DNA from 3 places in the Stenotrophomonas sp. YJH_SMC_127 genome. Region 1 is predicted to be linked to each of the others. Evidence: predicted binding sites of a transcription regulator. Region 1 holds the regulator's gene; each other region holds the start of a gene.
What was found. Region 1 encodes HrcA, which represses chaperone genes, less so after heat shock. Its sites were predicted from a motif close to TTNGCACTCNNNNNNNNNGAGTGCNAA; they were not measured.
Positions count from the first base shown of each region.

Region 2: the regulator HrcA is predicted to act here: its motif matches at 1,383-1,409, upstream of AC5QAB_RS20255 (co-chaperone GroES).
Region 3: the regulator HrcA is predicted to act here: its motif matches at 3,248-3,274, upstream of rpoH (RNA polymerase sigma factor RpoH).

Region 1 is NZ_JCAFVO010000005.1:181,113-185,906, forward strand. Features, by position in the region: gene dnaK (molecular chaperone DnaK) at 1-1,040, opposite strand, end outside; gene grpE (nucleotide exchange factor GrpE) at 1,223-1,738, opposite strand; gene hrcA (heat-inducible transcriptional repressor HrcA) at 1,802-2,866, opposite strand; gene recN (DNA repair protein RecN) at 2,982-4,643, shown strand; gene AC5QAB_RS13640 (LysR family transcriptional regulator) at 4,754-4,794, opposite strand, start outside.
Region 2 is NZ_JCAFVO010000014.1:37,621-42,414, reverse strand. Features, by position in the region: gene groL (chaperonin GroEL) at 1-967, opposite strand, end outside; gene AC5QAB_RS20255 (co-chaperone GroES) at 1,049-1,336, opposite strand; gene AC5QAB_RS20250 (endonuclease) at 1,648-3,438, shown strand; gene cutA (divalent-cation tolerance protein CutA) at 3,507-3,845, shown strand; gene AC5QAB_RS20240 (protein-disulfide reductase DsbD domain-containing protein) at 3,842-4,794, shown strand, end outside.
Region 3 is NZ_JCAFVO010000014.1:254-4,410, forward strand. Features, by position in the region: gene ftsE (cell division ATP-binding protein FtsE) at 1-496, shown strand, start outside; gene ftsX (permease-like cell division protein FtsX) at 500-1,447, shown strand; gene AC5QAB_RS20055 (response regulator) at 1,455-2,297, shown strand; gene ung (uracil-DNA glycosylase) at 2,294-3,007, shown strand; gene rpoH (RNA polymerase sigma factor RpoH) at 3,286-4,157, shown strand, end outside.

The sequences.
Region 1 (4,794 bases):
CGGGTCTGGCCACCGACCAGGATCACTTCGCTGATGTCGCTCGAACGCAGGCCGGCATCGTTCAGGGCGACGCGGCACGGCTCGATCGACTTCTTGATCAGGTCTTCCACCAGCGCTTCCAGCTTGGCGCGGGTCAGCTTGATGTTCAGGTGCTTCGGACCCGAGGCGTCAGCGGTGACGTACGGCAGGTTCACTTCGGTCTGCTGGGCGCTGGACAGCTCGATCTTGGCGCGCTCGGCAGCGTCCTTCAGGCGCTGCAGGGCCAGCGGATCCTTGCGCAGGTCGATGCCCTGGTCCTTGTTGAATTCTTCAACCAGGTACTCGATGACGCGGTTGTCGAAGTCTTCGCCGCCCAGGAAGGTATCGCCGTTGGTGGCCAGCACTTCGAACTGCTTCTCGCCGTCAACGTTGGCGATCTCGATCACCGAGACGTCGAAGGTGCCGCCGCCCAGGTCGTACACCACGATCTTGCGATCCTTGTTGTCGCCCTTGTCCAGGCCATAGGCCAGCGCGGCCGCGGTCGGCTCGTTGATGATGCGCTTGACGTCCAGGCCGGCGATGCGGCCGGCGTCCTTGGTCGCCTGGCGCTGGCTGTCGTTGAAGTAGGCCGGCACGGTGATGACCGCTTCGGTGACCTTCTCACCGAGGAAGTCCTCGGCGGTCTTCTTCATCTTTTCCAGCACCTTGGCCGAGATTTCCTGCGGCGCCATCTTCTTGCCGTCGCTGGTGGCCACCCAGGCATCGCCGTTGTCATGGGCCAGGATGCTGTACGGGACGTGGGCGATGTCCTTCTGCACTTCGGCGTCGGTGAACTTGCGGCCGATCAGGCGCTTCACCGCGTAGAAGGTGTTCTTCGGGTTAGTGACGGCCTGGCGCTTGGCCGAGGCGCCCACCAGGACTTCGCCGTCCTTGGTGTAGGCGACGATCGACGGGGTGGTGCGATCGCCTTCCGAATTCTCGATGACGCGGGCCTTGCCGCCGTCCATGATCGCCACGCACGAGTTGGTGGTGCCGAGGTCGATACCAATGATCTTGCCCATGGGGGAGACTCCTGAGGATGCTTGTTGGGGTCAGTCCGGCCGTTCGGCCGGTGGATGAATACGATGTGGGGGAGGCTCGTGGAACATTCAAGCCATCTCCCGAACGCTGTGTTTCCGGTCGCCCGGCGCGTTCAGCGTCGGGCCGGGTGACGGGACATTCCCGCCTTCCGGCCCTGGAGGGGTCAGTCGGCGGCCACCACCACCAGCGCCGGCCGCAGCAGGCGCTCGTTGAGCAGGTAACCCTTCTGGAACACGGTCACCACGCTGCCCGGGGCGGCGTCTGGGGCCGGCACCTGGCTGATGGCCTGGTGGTGTTCCGGGTTGAACGGCTGGCCGATCGGGTCCAGCAGGACCAGCCCGTTGTCGGCGGCAACCTTCAGCAGCTGCTTGTAGGTCAGCTCCAGGCCCTCGCGCAGCGGATGCGGGTCATCGCCGGCCGCCTTCAAGCCGGCATCCAGGCTGTCGAACACCGGCAGCAGCTCGCCCAGCAGCTTCTCGTTGGCGAACTTGCGGGCCTGCTCGATGTCACGGGCAACGCGCTTGCGCTGGTTCTCGAGGTCGGCGCGCTCACGCAGCGCATCGGCCTTGATCTGCTCGACCTCGGCGCGCAGGCGCTCCACTTCGTCGTTGACGCCGGCGGCGGCGGCCGCATCGGCGGCAGTCTGCTGGGATTCGATATCTGGATGTTCGTGGTTCATGTCTGGGTCCCTGGCGGTCAGTCTCCGCCTCCACCCACCCTAGTGTGGGCGGGATGCTGCGTTTCAAGCGTCGGATGTTCCAGGAGTGCGCCCGGCTGGCGAAAACGCCGCGCCGAGTACATCGGCAGTGGCCTGGACCAGCGGGATCATCCGGTCGTAGGCCATCCGCTTGGGGCCGATCACGCCCAGCACGCCCAGCACCTGGCCATTGGCCGTGTAAGGGGCAGTGACCAGCGAGACGCCCTGCAGCGGCATCATCCCGGTCTCCTCGCCGATGAAGATGCGCACGCCGGGCGCCTGGATGGTCCGCTCCAGCAGCTGCAGGATCTCCCGCTTGCTGGAGAACAGCTCGAACAGCTCGCGCAGCCGCTCCAGGTCGGACAGGTCCTGCACCCCCATCAGACGGGTCTGCCCGGCCACCAGCATGTCATCGGCCGCCGGCTGCAGGGCCTGCTCGGCCAGCTCGATGCTGTGCGCCAGCAGCTGCTCCAGCTCCGAACGGGCATCACGCAGTTCCAGCAGCAGGCGGGTGCGGATCTCGGCCATCGGCAGGCCGGCGAAATGCGCGTTGAGGTAGTTGGCGACCTGTTCCAGCTGGCCCGGCGCGAACTCCTGGCGGGTCTCGATGACCCGGTTCTGCACCTCGTTGTCGGCGAACACCAGGATCGCCAGCACCCGGCGCCCGTCCAGCGCCACGAAATCGATCTGGCGGAACGCGAACTGCTCGCGCCGCGGGGCGCTGACCACGCCGACGAAGTGGCTCATCGCCGACAGCAGCTCCGAGGCGCTGCCAAGCAGGGCCTGGGTGCTGCCGCCGCTGGCCAGTTCCTGCCGCAGCCGGGCCAGCTCGCCTTCGCCCGGCGGCTGCATCTGCAGCAGGCTGTCGACGAACACCCGGTAGCCATGTGCGGTCGGGACGCGCCCGGCCGAGGTGTGCGGCGAAGCCAGCAGCCCCAGGTCTTCCAGGTCACCCAGGATGTTGCGGATGGTGGCCGGACTGACCTCCAGCCCGGCCACGCGCGCCAGCGTCTGCGAGCCGACCGGCTCACCGTCCTGGATGTAACGCGCGATCAGCGTGCGCAGCAGATGGCGCGCACGCGGGGCAAGCTGGTCGGGAGAACCGTGCATGGAATCAACCTGTGAGACACGGACACTAGATAATGGCGGCGGATCACCTTGGCAAGTCATTGGACCTCCCGCGCCCGCGTGCTAGCGTTGCGCGGCTGCTGATACCCCCTTACCCATGCTCAGACATCTTTCGATCAAGGATTTCGCCGTCGTCCGCGCCACCGAACTGGAGTTCGGGCCAGGCATGACCGTGGTTTCAGGCGAGACCGGCGCCGGCAAGTCACTGATGGTCGACGCGCTGGGCTTCCTGTCCGGCCTGCGCGCCGACAGCGGCGTGGTCCGCCACGGCGCCGCGCGCGCCGAGCTGTCGGCCGAGTTCGCGCTGGATCAGCTGCAGGCCGCGCGCCAGTGGCTGGCCGACAACGAGCTGGACGACGAGGAGCAGTGCCAGCTGCGCCGCGTGATCCGTGCCGATGGCGGCTCGCGGGCCTGGATCAACGGCCGCCCGGTGACCCTGGCGCAGCTGGGCGACCTGGCCTCGCTGCTGGTGGAGATCCACGGCCAGCACGAGCAGCAGGCCCTGCTGGCACGCCCATCACAGCTGGCCCTGCTGGACGCCTATGCCGGCAACGAGGACGAGCGCCGCCAGGTGCGCCGCGCCGCTGCGGCCTGGCAGGCGCTGGTCGATGAATCGCTGGCGCTGTCGCAGCAGGGCGACGTCAGTGACCGGATCGGCTTCCTGGAGCACCAGCTGCGCGAACTGGACCGCGAAGACCTGGAACCGGAGTCGATTGCCGCGCTGGGCGCCAGCCACCGCCGCCAGGCCCATGCCAGTGCCCTGCTGAGTGCCTGCCAGGCGGCCAGCAACCAGCTCAATGGCGACGACGGCAGTTCCGCGCTGGACCTGCTGCAGCAGGTGCGCCACGAGCTGTCGCGCCTGATCGAACACGACCCGCGCCTGGGCGAGGTCGACGGCCTGATCGAGAATGCCTCGATCCAGCTGCACGAAGCCCTGTCGCTGCTGGACCGCGTGCATGACGACCTCGACGCCGACCCGGAACAGTTCGAGGAGAACGAGCGTCGCCTCGGCCGCCTGCACGACCTGGCCCGCAAGCACCGTGTGCCAATGGACGAGCTGGGCGCGCAGCGCGAGCGCATGCACGCCGAAGTGGAACAGCTGCGTGGGGCTGACGAACGCCTGCAGCGCCTCGCCGGCGAGATCGACAAGGCCGCTGCGGCCTGGCGCGTGCAGGCCGGGCTGCTGACCGCCAGCCGCCGCGCCGCCGCTGCCGAGCTGTCGGCCACCACCACCGGCATCATCGCCGAGCTGGGCATGGGCGGCGGCCAGTTCCTGATCGAGCTGGAACCGCAGGACGCCGGCAAGCCCGACCCGCAGGGTGCCGAGCGCGTGGAATTCCTGGTGGCGGCCAATGCCGGGCAGCCACCGCGTGCCCTGCGCAAGGTGGCCTCGGGTGGCGAACTGTCGCGCATCTCGCTGGCCATCGAAGTGGCCGCGCTGGACCTGGATGCAGTGCCGACCATGGTGTTCGACGAAGTCGACTCCGGCATCGGTGGCGCGGTGGCGGACATCGTCGGCCAGAAGCTGCGCGCCCTTGGCGAGAAGCGCCAGGTGCTGTGCGTGACCCACCTGCCGCAGGTCGCCTCCAAGGGCCATGCCCATTACCGGGTCAGCAAGGCCCCGGTGGAAGGCATGACCCAGAGCGCAGTGGAAAAGCTGGACAGCAAGGCGCGCGAGGAAGAACTGGCGCGCATGCTCGGCGGCGTGGAAGTGAGCAAGGAAGCGCGCGCCGCCGCACGCAAGCTGCTGCAGGTGTAACGCCGGCCGAGCCGAGCATTGGCTCGGCTTCCGCAAGGTAGTGCCGGCCGCTGGCCGGCACCCCGATGCGGGTGGATGAAGATCATGAGGTTGCCGGCCAGCGGCCGGCACTACCCCTGTGGCTGCGTCAGATCGACGTTCTCCACCAGGA
Region 2 (4,794 bases), on a different contig from region 1:
CCTTCTTGGCGCGGCCCAGGTCCTTGATGGTGGCCTTCTCCAGCGACAGGCCGACTTCTTCGGAGATCACGGTGCCGCCGGTCAGCACGGCCATGTCTTCCAGCATCGCCTTGCGACGGTCGCCGAAGCCCGGGGCCTTGACGGCCACGACCTTGACGATGCCACGGATGGTGTTGACCACCAGGGTGGCCAGCGCTTCGCCTTCAACTTCCTCGGCCACGATCAGCAGCGGCTTGCCGGCCTTGGCGACACCTTCCAGCACCGGCAGCAGGTCACGGACGTTGGAGATCTTCTTGTCGTGCAGCAGGATGAACGGGTCATCCAGGTCAGCGGTCTGCGACTGCTGGTTGTTGATGAAGTACGGCGACAGGTAGCCGCGGTCGAACTGCATGCCCTTGACCACGTCCAGCTCGTTGTCCAGGCCCGAGCCTTCTTCAACGGTGATGACGCCTTCCTTGCCGACTTCCTTCATCGCGTCAGCGATGATCTGGCCGATCGACTCGTCCGAGTTGGCCGAGATGGTACCGACCTGGGCGATCGCCTTGTCGTCGGCGGTCGGCTTGGAGATGTTCTTCAGCTCGGCGACGGCGGCCGAGACGGCCTTGTCGATACCGCGCTTGAGGTCCATCGGGTTCATGCCGGCGGCAACGGCCTTGGCGCCTTCGCGGATCAGGGCCTGGGCCAGCACGGTGGCGGTGGTGGTGCCGTCGCCGGCATCGTCGTTGGTGCGCGAAGCAACTTCCTTCACCATCTGCGCGCCCATGTTCTCGAACTTGTCAGCCAGTTCGATTTCCTTGGCGACGGAGACGCCGTCCTTGGTGATGGTCGGCGCGCCGAAGCTCTTTTCCAGCACGACGTTGCGGCCCTTCGGGCCCAGGGTGGCCTTGACGGCATTGGCGAGAACGTTGACGCCGCGCACCATGCGCGAACGGGCGTCTTCACCGAAACGAATATCCTTGGCAGCCATTGCATTTACCTCATTGGTAGCGCCGGACGATGCCCGGCGGCTGGGAGTTTGGGATCAGGTTGAAACAGGTCGCGCCGGGGCTCAGCCGATGACGGCGAGCACGTCGTCTTCGCGCAGGACCTTGTATTCGACGCCTTCGCTCTTGTACGAGCTGCCGGCGTACTGGCCGTAGATGACCTTGTCGCCGACCTTCAGCGACGGCGCGCGCACGTTGCCGTTGTCCAGCGGCTTGCCCGGGCCGACGGCCACGACCTCACCCTTGGTGGACTTTTCCTTGGCCGAGTCGGGGATGACGATGCCACCGGCGGAGATTTCGTCGGCTTCGATCGGCTTGACCACAACGCGGTCGTGCAGCGGCTTGATGCTCATAGGAGACCTCTTAAGTGATTGATTGGTCTAAAAAAGTCCGGCGATGTTAGCACTCACCCCAGGCGAGTGCCAGAACCGCACGTGAAGAAACCCGACAACGTCGGGAGCAGGGCAGAGATGGAGCCCCGCCGCCCCCTTTCAAGGGCGGAATGAAAAAATTTTTCCGCCCGCGCGCCTCGGCCAAGGCGTCGGTCCTGGACAATTTCGGTGACAAGCGTCGCACTGTCAGATATCTGACGTTCATTTACGACAAAGTGTCACTGGATCGGCCTTAGGCTCGGTCAGGCATTCCCAATCACAAGGAGTAGTCGATGCGATTGCTGTCCCCGCTTGCCGCCGCCTGCCTGCTGGCACTGGCCGCCGCGCCGGCCCAGGCCGAGGTTTTCATCAACGAACTGCACTACGACGACAGCACCGCCGCCGGTGACGTCGGCGAAGCCATCGAAGTGGTCGCTACCGCCGGCGAGGACCTGTCCGGCTACCGCCTCTACCTCTACAACGGCAGCAATCCTTCGGCGGCCGCGGTCTACGCCAACAACCCGGTCCCGGCCGGCACCGCCGCCGGCTGCGGCAGCGCGACCATCGCCGTGGTCAACTACCCGACCAACGGCATCCAGAACGGCCCCAACGACGGCATCGCCCTGGTCGATGCCAGCGGCAAGGTGGTCCAGTTCCTCAGCTACGAGGGCGCCATCACCGCCTCCGGTGGCCCTGCCGCCGGCATGACCAGCCAGAACATCCCGGTGGCCGAGACCAACAGCACGGCCCCGGGCACCTCGCTGCAGCTGACCGGCAGCGGCAGCCAGTACACCCACTTCACCTGGGCCGAGTCGGCCAGGCAGACCTTCGGCAGCTGCAACAACGGCCAGACGTTCAGTGGCGGCGGCACGCCGGGCCCGAACACACCGCCGTCGGTCTCCACCACCACCCCGGCGCAGGGCAGCAGCACCTTCCCGGCCGCCGCCGACCTGGAAGTGGTGTTCAGCGAGACGGTGAACCTGGCCAGTGGCGCCTTCGCCCTGAGCTGCGGCACCTCCGGCAGCGTGCCGTTGACCTTCCCGGCCAGCGGCCGCAGCGTGAAGCTGTCCACCAACACTGCGCTGGTGGCCGGTGAGGCCTGCCGCTTCGACATCCGCGCCGCGCGCATCACCGACCTGCAGGGCGCGCACCCGGCCGCCGACAGCCGCATCGCCTTCACCGTGGCCAGCACCGGCGGCAATCCGGACCCGGGCAACCCGGGCGTGCCGGCCGGCTACTACTCCAAGGTCAACACCAGCAGCCCCAGCCAGCTGCGCTGCTCGCTGCATGCCACCATCAAGGGTCACACCGCCTACCCTTACAGCGGCTCGGGCACCAGTACCTGGACCATTCTGGAAATCGCCGACGAGGATCCGAACAATTCCGGCAGGATCCTCGATGCATATCGCAACCACAGCTACGCCAAGGTGACCGATCGCGCCGGCAGTGGCAGTGGCCTGAAGTACAACCGCGAGCACACCTGGCCGAACTCGCTGGGCTTTGCCACCACCACCGGTGACAAGGGCCTGCCGTACGCGCCGTATACCGACACCCACATGCTGTACCTGACCGACGCGCAGTGGAACGCCGACCGTGGCAACAAGCCGTTCGGCAAGTGCGACGCCAACTGCGGCGAGCGCGCCACCGAGGCCAACAACGGCCAGGGCGGCGGCAGCGGCGGCTATCCGGGCAACTCCAACTGGGTGCGCACGCCGGACGGCAACACCGGCACCTTCGAGGTGTGGGGCAAGCGCAAGGGCGACATGGCGCGTGCGGTGATGTACATGGCGATCCGTTACGAGGGCGGCAAGGATGCGGCCACCGGCCAGTCCGAGCCGGACCTGGAGCTGACCGACGACCGCAGCAAAATCGTCAAGACCAGCAGTTCGCCGGCCTACATGGGCCTGCTGTCCACGCTGATCGACTGGCACCTGTCCGATCCGCCGGATGATGCCGAGCGTGCGCGCAATGACGTGATCTACAGCTTCCAGGGCAACCGCAACCCGTTCATCGACCACCCCGAGTGGGCAACCCCGGCCCTGTTCACCTCGGCCAAGCCGGCCACCTGCCAGCTGGCCAACTGACCGCGCAACGCAGCGGTCCACGGCCGCCGCCGGGCCCTGACCCGGCGGCGGCCCTATACTCGGCGGTCATGTCGACCGTCGATCCCGTCCTGCTGCTGTTGACCACCTGCCCGGACCGGGCCAGTGCCGAGCGCATCGCGCACGCGCTGGTCGGCGAGCGCCTGGCGGCATGCGTGACCCGCCTCGATGGCGCGCAGTCGACCTACCGCTGGCAGGGCGAGGTGACCACCGACGCCGAACTGCAGCTGCTGGTGAAAACCACCGCGAGCCGCGTCGATGACGCAATTGCCCGGATCGTCGCACTGCATCCGTATGAACTCCCGGAGTGCATCGCGGTCGAAACCCGGGCCGGCCTGCCGGCTTATCTGGACTGGATCCGGGCACAGACCCGGGAGGACACTGATTGAAGACTCTGTTTGCGCGCGGCGCCGCCTTGTGCGCCCTGTTGTGGCTCTCGCTGCCGGCCTTCGCGCTGGATGAGAAGGACCTGCTGCCGGTGGACCAGGCGTTCGCGCTGACCGCCATTGCCCCCGAACGGGGCCAGGTGCAACTGCAGTTCAAGATCGCACCGGGCTATTACCTTTATCGCCACCGCACCAGCGTCAAGGCCGACCCGGCCTTCAATGCCGGCGCGCTGCAGATGCCCAAGGGCGACAAGCACCACGACGATTTCTTCGGCGAAGTCGAGACCTATCGCGAGCGCCTGCAGGCCACCCTGCCCGGCACGCCGTCCGAGGCTGCCGGCACCATCAGCCTGGAAGTGCGTTACCAGGGCTGCGCCGATGCCGGTGTCTGCTACCCGCCGCAGAAGCGCGTGGTGCAGGTCACCCTGCCGGGCGCCGGTGCGGCGGCGGCGGTGCCTGCCGCGCGTGCCGGTGCGGCCAGCCCGTTCAACAACCCGCTGGCCGGTGCCGGCAACAGCGGTGGCCTGCGCCTGCCGGGCGCGGCCAACAACAGCCAGGCCCTGCCGCTGCCGTCGGAACAGGCGTTCGGCTTCGATGCCATCGCCAGTGACGGCAACACCCTGCTGCTGCGCTTCAGCCCAGCGCCCGGCTATTACCTGTATCGCGACCGCACCTCGCTGAAGCTGGAAGGCAGCGCCGGCGTGCTGGCCGGCAAGCCGCGCTGGCCAGCCGCGCAATCGCATCGCGACGAGCACTTCGGCGATGTCTCGGTCTACTTCAACCAGGTGGAAGTGCCGCTGCCGCTGCGCCGCACTGTCACTGATGCCGTCGACAGCACCCTGGTGGTGACCTTCCAGGGCTGCCAGACCGATGGCATCTGCTACCCGCCGATGACCCGCCGGGTGAAGCTGTCGATTCCCGCTGGCAAGCTGTCCGCCAGCATTGACCAGGC
Region 3 (4,157 bases), on a different contig from region 1:
CGAGCGCAACCTGCTGAAGGTGCGCGGCGGCGACGTGCCCCGCCACCGACGCGCGGTGGGCGCGGTCTACCAGGACCACCGGCTGCTGATGGACCGCTCGATCGCCGAGAACGTGGCGCTGCCGCTGATCCTGCGCGGCACCCGCCGTGGCGACATCAGCAAGCGCGTGCGCTCGGTGCTGGAGCGGATGGGCCTGGGCCATCGCGAGAAGGCGCTGCCCTCGCAGCTGTCGGCCGGCGAGCAGCAGCGCGTGGGCATCGCCCGCGCCATCGTCGGCGAGCCCAAGCTGCTGGTGGCCGATGAGCCGACCGGCAACCTCGACCCGACCCTGGCGGCGGAGATCATGGCCCTGTTCGCCGAGCTGCCCTCGCGCGGCACCAGCGTACTGGTGGTCAGCCACGACCTGCCGCTGCTGCGCCGCATGCGCAAGCGCGTGCTGATCCTCGACCATGGCCGGCTGGTGGATGACATCTCGCCGCAGGACCTGGCGGAGTAACCGATGGCGAAGAACGAAAACAGCGAAGCCGCCGCCCCCTCACGCGTGGGCGTCTGGTTCCAGCACCACGTGCACAGCGTGGTGTTCAGCCTGGGCCGCGCCTGCCGCAAGCCATGGGCGACCCTGCTGACGGTGATGGTCATGGCGCTGGCGCTGGCGCTGCCGCTGGGCCTGTCGATCGCGCTGGACAACCTCAAGCAGTTCGCCGGCAGCGTGCAGCAGTCGCGCGACATCAATGTGTTCCTGAAGGGCAACGTCGATGCACCCGGCGCGCTGCGCCTGGCCGGCCAGCTGCGCGACCGCGACGACGTGGCCGAAGTGAACGTGCGCACGCCCGAGCAGGGCCTGCAGGAACTGCGCGATGCCGGCCTGGGTGAGGCGATCGACGCACTCAACGACAATCCGCTGCCTTCGCTGCTGGTGATCACTCCCGGCCAGGGCAAGGACGACGCACGCCTGGCGCGCGCGCTGGAAAGCCTGCCGGAGGCCGATCTGGTGCAGCACGATGCGCTGTGGCGCCAGCGCCTGGATGCCTGGCTTGCCTTCGGTGCGCGGCTGGTGCAGGTGCTGTCGGTCCTGCTCGGCGCGGGTGCCGCGCTGGTGGTCGGCAACACGGTGCGCCTGGACATCCAGGCCCGCCGCGAAGAGATCGGCGTGCTGCAGCTGCTCGGCGCCAGCGATGGCTTCATCCGCCGCCCGTTCCTGTATCTGGGCGCGTGGTACGGCCTGGGCGCCGGCGCGGTGGCGCTGGCCCTGATCGGCGCTGCGGGTGCCGCCCTGCGCATGCCGCTGGCCGAACTCTCGCGCAGCTACGGCAGCCCGTTCGTACTGCACGGCCTGGACCTGCTGCACGGCGGCCTGGTCCTGCTCGGCACGCTGCTGCTGGGTTGGCTGGGCGCCTGGCTGGTCACCGGCCACTTCCTCCGCCAGACCCGCCCGACCGACACCTGAGACCGGCATGCAACCGCAAGCGCTGAAACACCTTGAAGGGCCCGCGACGCGGGTGATGGTGGTCGATGGCTCGAAGCTGGTGCGCAAGCTGATCGCCGACGTCCTGCAGCGTGACCTGCCGGGCGTGGAGGTGATCGGCTGCGACAGCATCGAGGACGCACAGCAGGCGCTGGCACAGGGGCCGGTGGACCTGGTGACGACCTCGCTGACCCTGCGCGATGGCGACGGCCTGGCGCTGGCGCGGATGGTGCGCGAAGCGGCCGGCCAGGCCTATGTGCCGGTGATCGTGGTCTCCGGCGATGCCCAGCAGCACCTGGAGCAGCGCCGCTTCACCGAGTACGTCACCGACTATTTCGACAAATCGCTCGGCCATGAAGCACTGGCGACCTTCATCCGCGGCTACGTGCAGCCGCAGACCATCCCCGGTGCCACCATCCTCTATATCGAGGACAGCCGCGTGGTGGCCGAGGCTACCAAGCGCATGCTGGAACGCCAGCAGTTGAACGTGCTGCACGTGGTCAGCGCCGAAGAAGCGTTCACCCTGCTCACCGCCGAGTCGCTGGGCCGCAGTCGCCACCGCATCGACCTGGTGCTGACCGACGTCACCCTGAAGGGCGAACTGAGCGGTCGCGACGTGGTGCAGCGCGTGCGCGTGGATTTCGGCTACGGCAAGCGCCGCCTGCCGGTGCTGGTGATGACCGGCGATGGCAACCCACACAACCAGACCGGGCTGCTGCAGTCCGGTGCCAACGACCTGGTGCTCAAGCCGATCGAAGAACGGCTGCTGGTCACCAAGGTGCTGTTCCAGCTGAGGCTGGCCCGATTGAACGATGGACCTCTGTTGCGATGATGGATGAAGTAGCCGACACCCCGACGATCCAGCTGGAACCGAGCTGGAAGCAGCATGTCGGCGATTACCTGTTGCAGCCGCAGATGCGCGAGCTGTCCAGCTTCCTGCGCCAGCGCAAGGCCAGTGGCGCGGCGGTGTTCCCGCCCGGCCCGCAGATCTTCGCCGCGTTCGACGCCACGCCGTTCGAGCAGGTGAAGGTGGTGATCCTCGGGCAGGACCCGTACCACGGTCGCGGCCAGGCACATGGCCTGAGTTTCTCGGTGCCGCCGGGCGTGCCGGTGCCGCCGTCGCTGCTGAACATCTACAAGGAGATCGAGAGCGATCTCGGTATCCCGCGTCCGGACCACGGCTGCCTGATTCCGTGGGCGCAGCGTGGCGTGCTGCTGCTCAATGCGGTGCTGACGGTGGAAGAGGGCAAGGCCGGTGCGCACCAGGGTCGTGGCTGGGAAGGCTTCACCGACCACGTGGTGGATGTGCTCAACCGCGAGCGCGAAGGGCTGGTGTTCATGCTCTGGGGCGCCTATGCGCAGCAGAAGGGCAAGGTGATCGACACCCGCCGCCATCGCGTGCTGAAGTCGCCGCATCCGTCGCCGCTTTCGGCCCATCGGGGCTTCCTCGGCTGTCGTCATTTCTCGATGGCCAACGAGTACCTGCAGCGCTGCGGCCAGGCCCCGATCGACTGGTCGCTGCCGCCGCGCTCGGCACTCTGAGGGCTGGCGGGCCGCTGGGCCTGAACACCGGGCAACGTTCCCGGGCCTGAATGGGCCTTCAGAACGGCCCGTTCAGCTCCGCTTGACCGGAATCGGCCGCTTTACGCCAGCTAATTGCTTGAATTCCAAGGGATTGTGAATCCCGAAAAGCATGCTCGCCACTGTCATCAAATCGCGCTACGGTAGGGCTCTGTTTGGGACCAGTGTTGCATCAATGGGATGCTGGAACTTTTTCCTCCTTTAGCAGTCCAAATCCCGGACTGCTAAGATGGGTGCCTATGAGCCAGAACACCTCTACTGCCCTTGTGGCAAACAATCTCCCGATTCCCAGTGCGCTCGGTTCGCTGGACGCCTACATCGGTGCCGTGCACCAGATCCCGGTGCTGTCGGTCGATGACGAACAGGACCTGGCCCGTCGCTTCCGCGACGGCAACGATCTGGACGCTGCCCGCGAGCTGGTGCATTCGCACCTGCGCTTCGTGGTGCACGTGGCCCGCGGCTACAACGGCTACGGCCTTGCCCTGGGCGACCTGATCCAGGAAGGCAACATCGGCCTGATGAAGGCGGTCAAGCGCTTCGACCCGGACATGGGCGTGCGCCTGGTCTCCTTCGCGGTGCACTGGATCCGTGCCGAGATGCACGAGTTCATCCTGAAGAACTGGCGCATCGTGAAGGTCGCTACCACCAAGGCGCAGCGCAAGCTGTTCTTCAACCTGCGCAAGTCGAAGACGCGCCTGGGCTGGATGAACGCGGCTGAGGTGAGCGCGGTGGCCAAGGACCTGAACGTTTCCGAGCGCGAGGTCATGGAAATGGAGTCGCGCCTGTCGGGTCGCGATATCGGGTTCGATGCGCCGACCGACGAGGACAACGAGCACGCGCCGCCGTCGCCGGCTGCGTTCCTGGTTGCCGATGACGAAGACCCGTCGATGGCCTACGAGCGCGAGGACAGCGAAGACAACCAGATGCAGCTGCTGCGCGAAGGCCTGGCGGAACTGGATGCTCGCTCGCGCGACATCATCCGCCGCCGCTGGCTGGACGCGGACAGCAAGGTGACGCTGCAGGAACTGGCCGACGAGTACGGCGTGTCGGCCGAGCGCATCCGCCAGGTTGAAGCGAACGCGCTGAAGAAGATGAAGGCGCTGTTCACCGC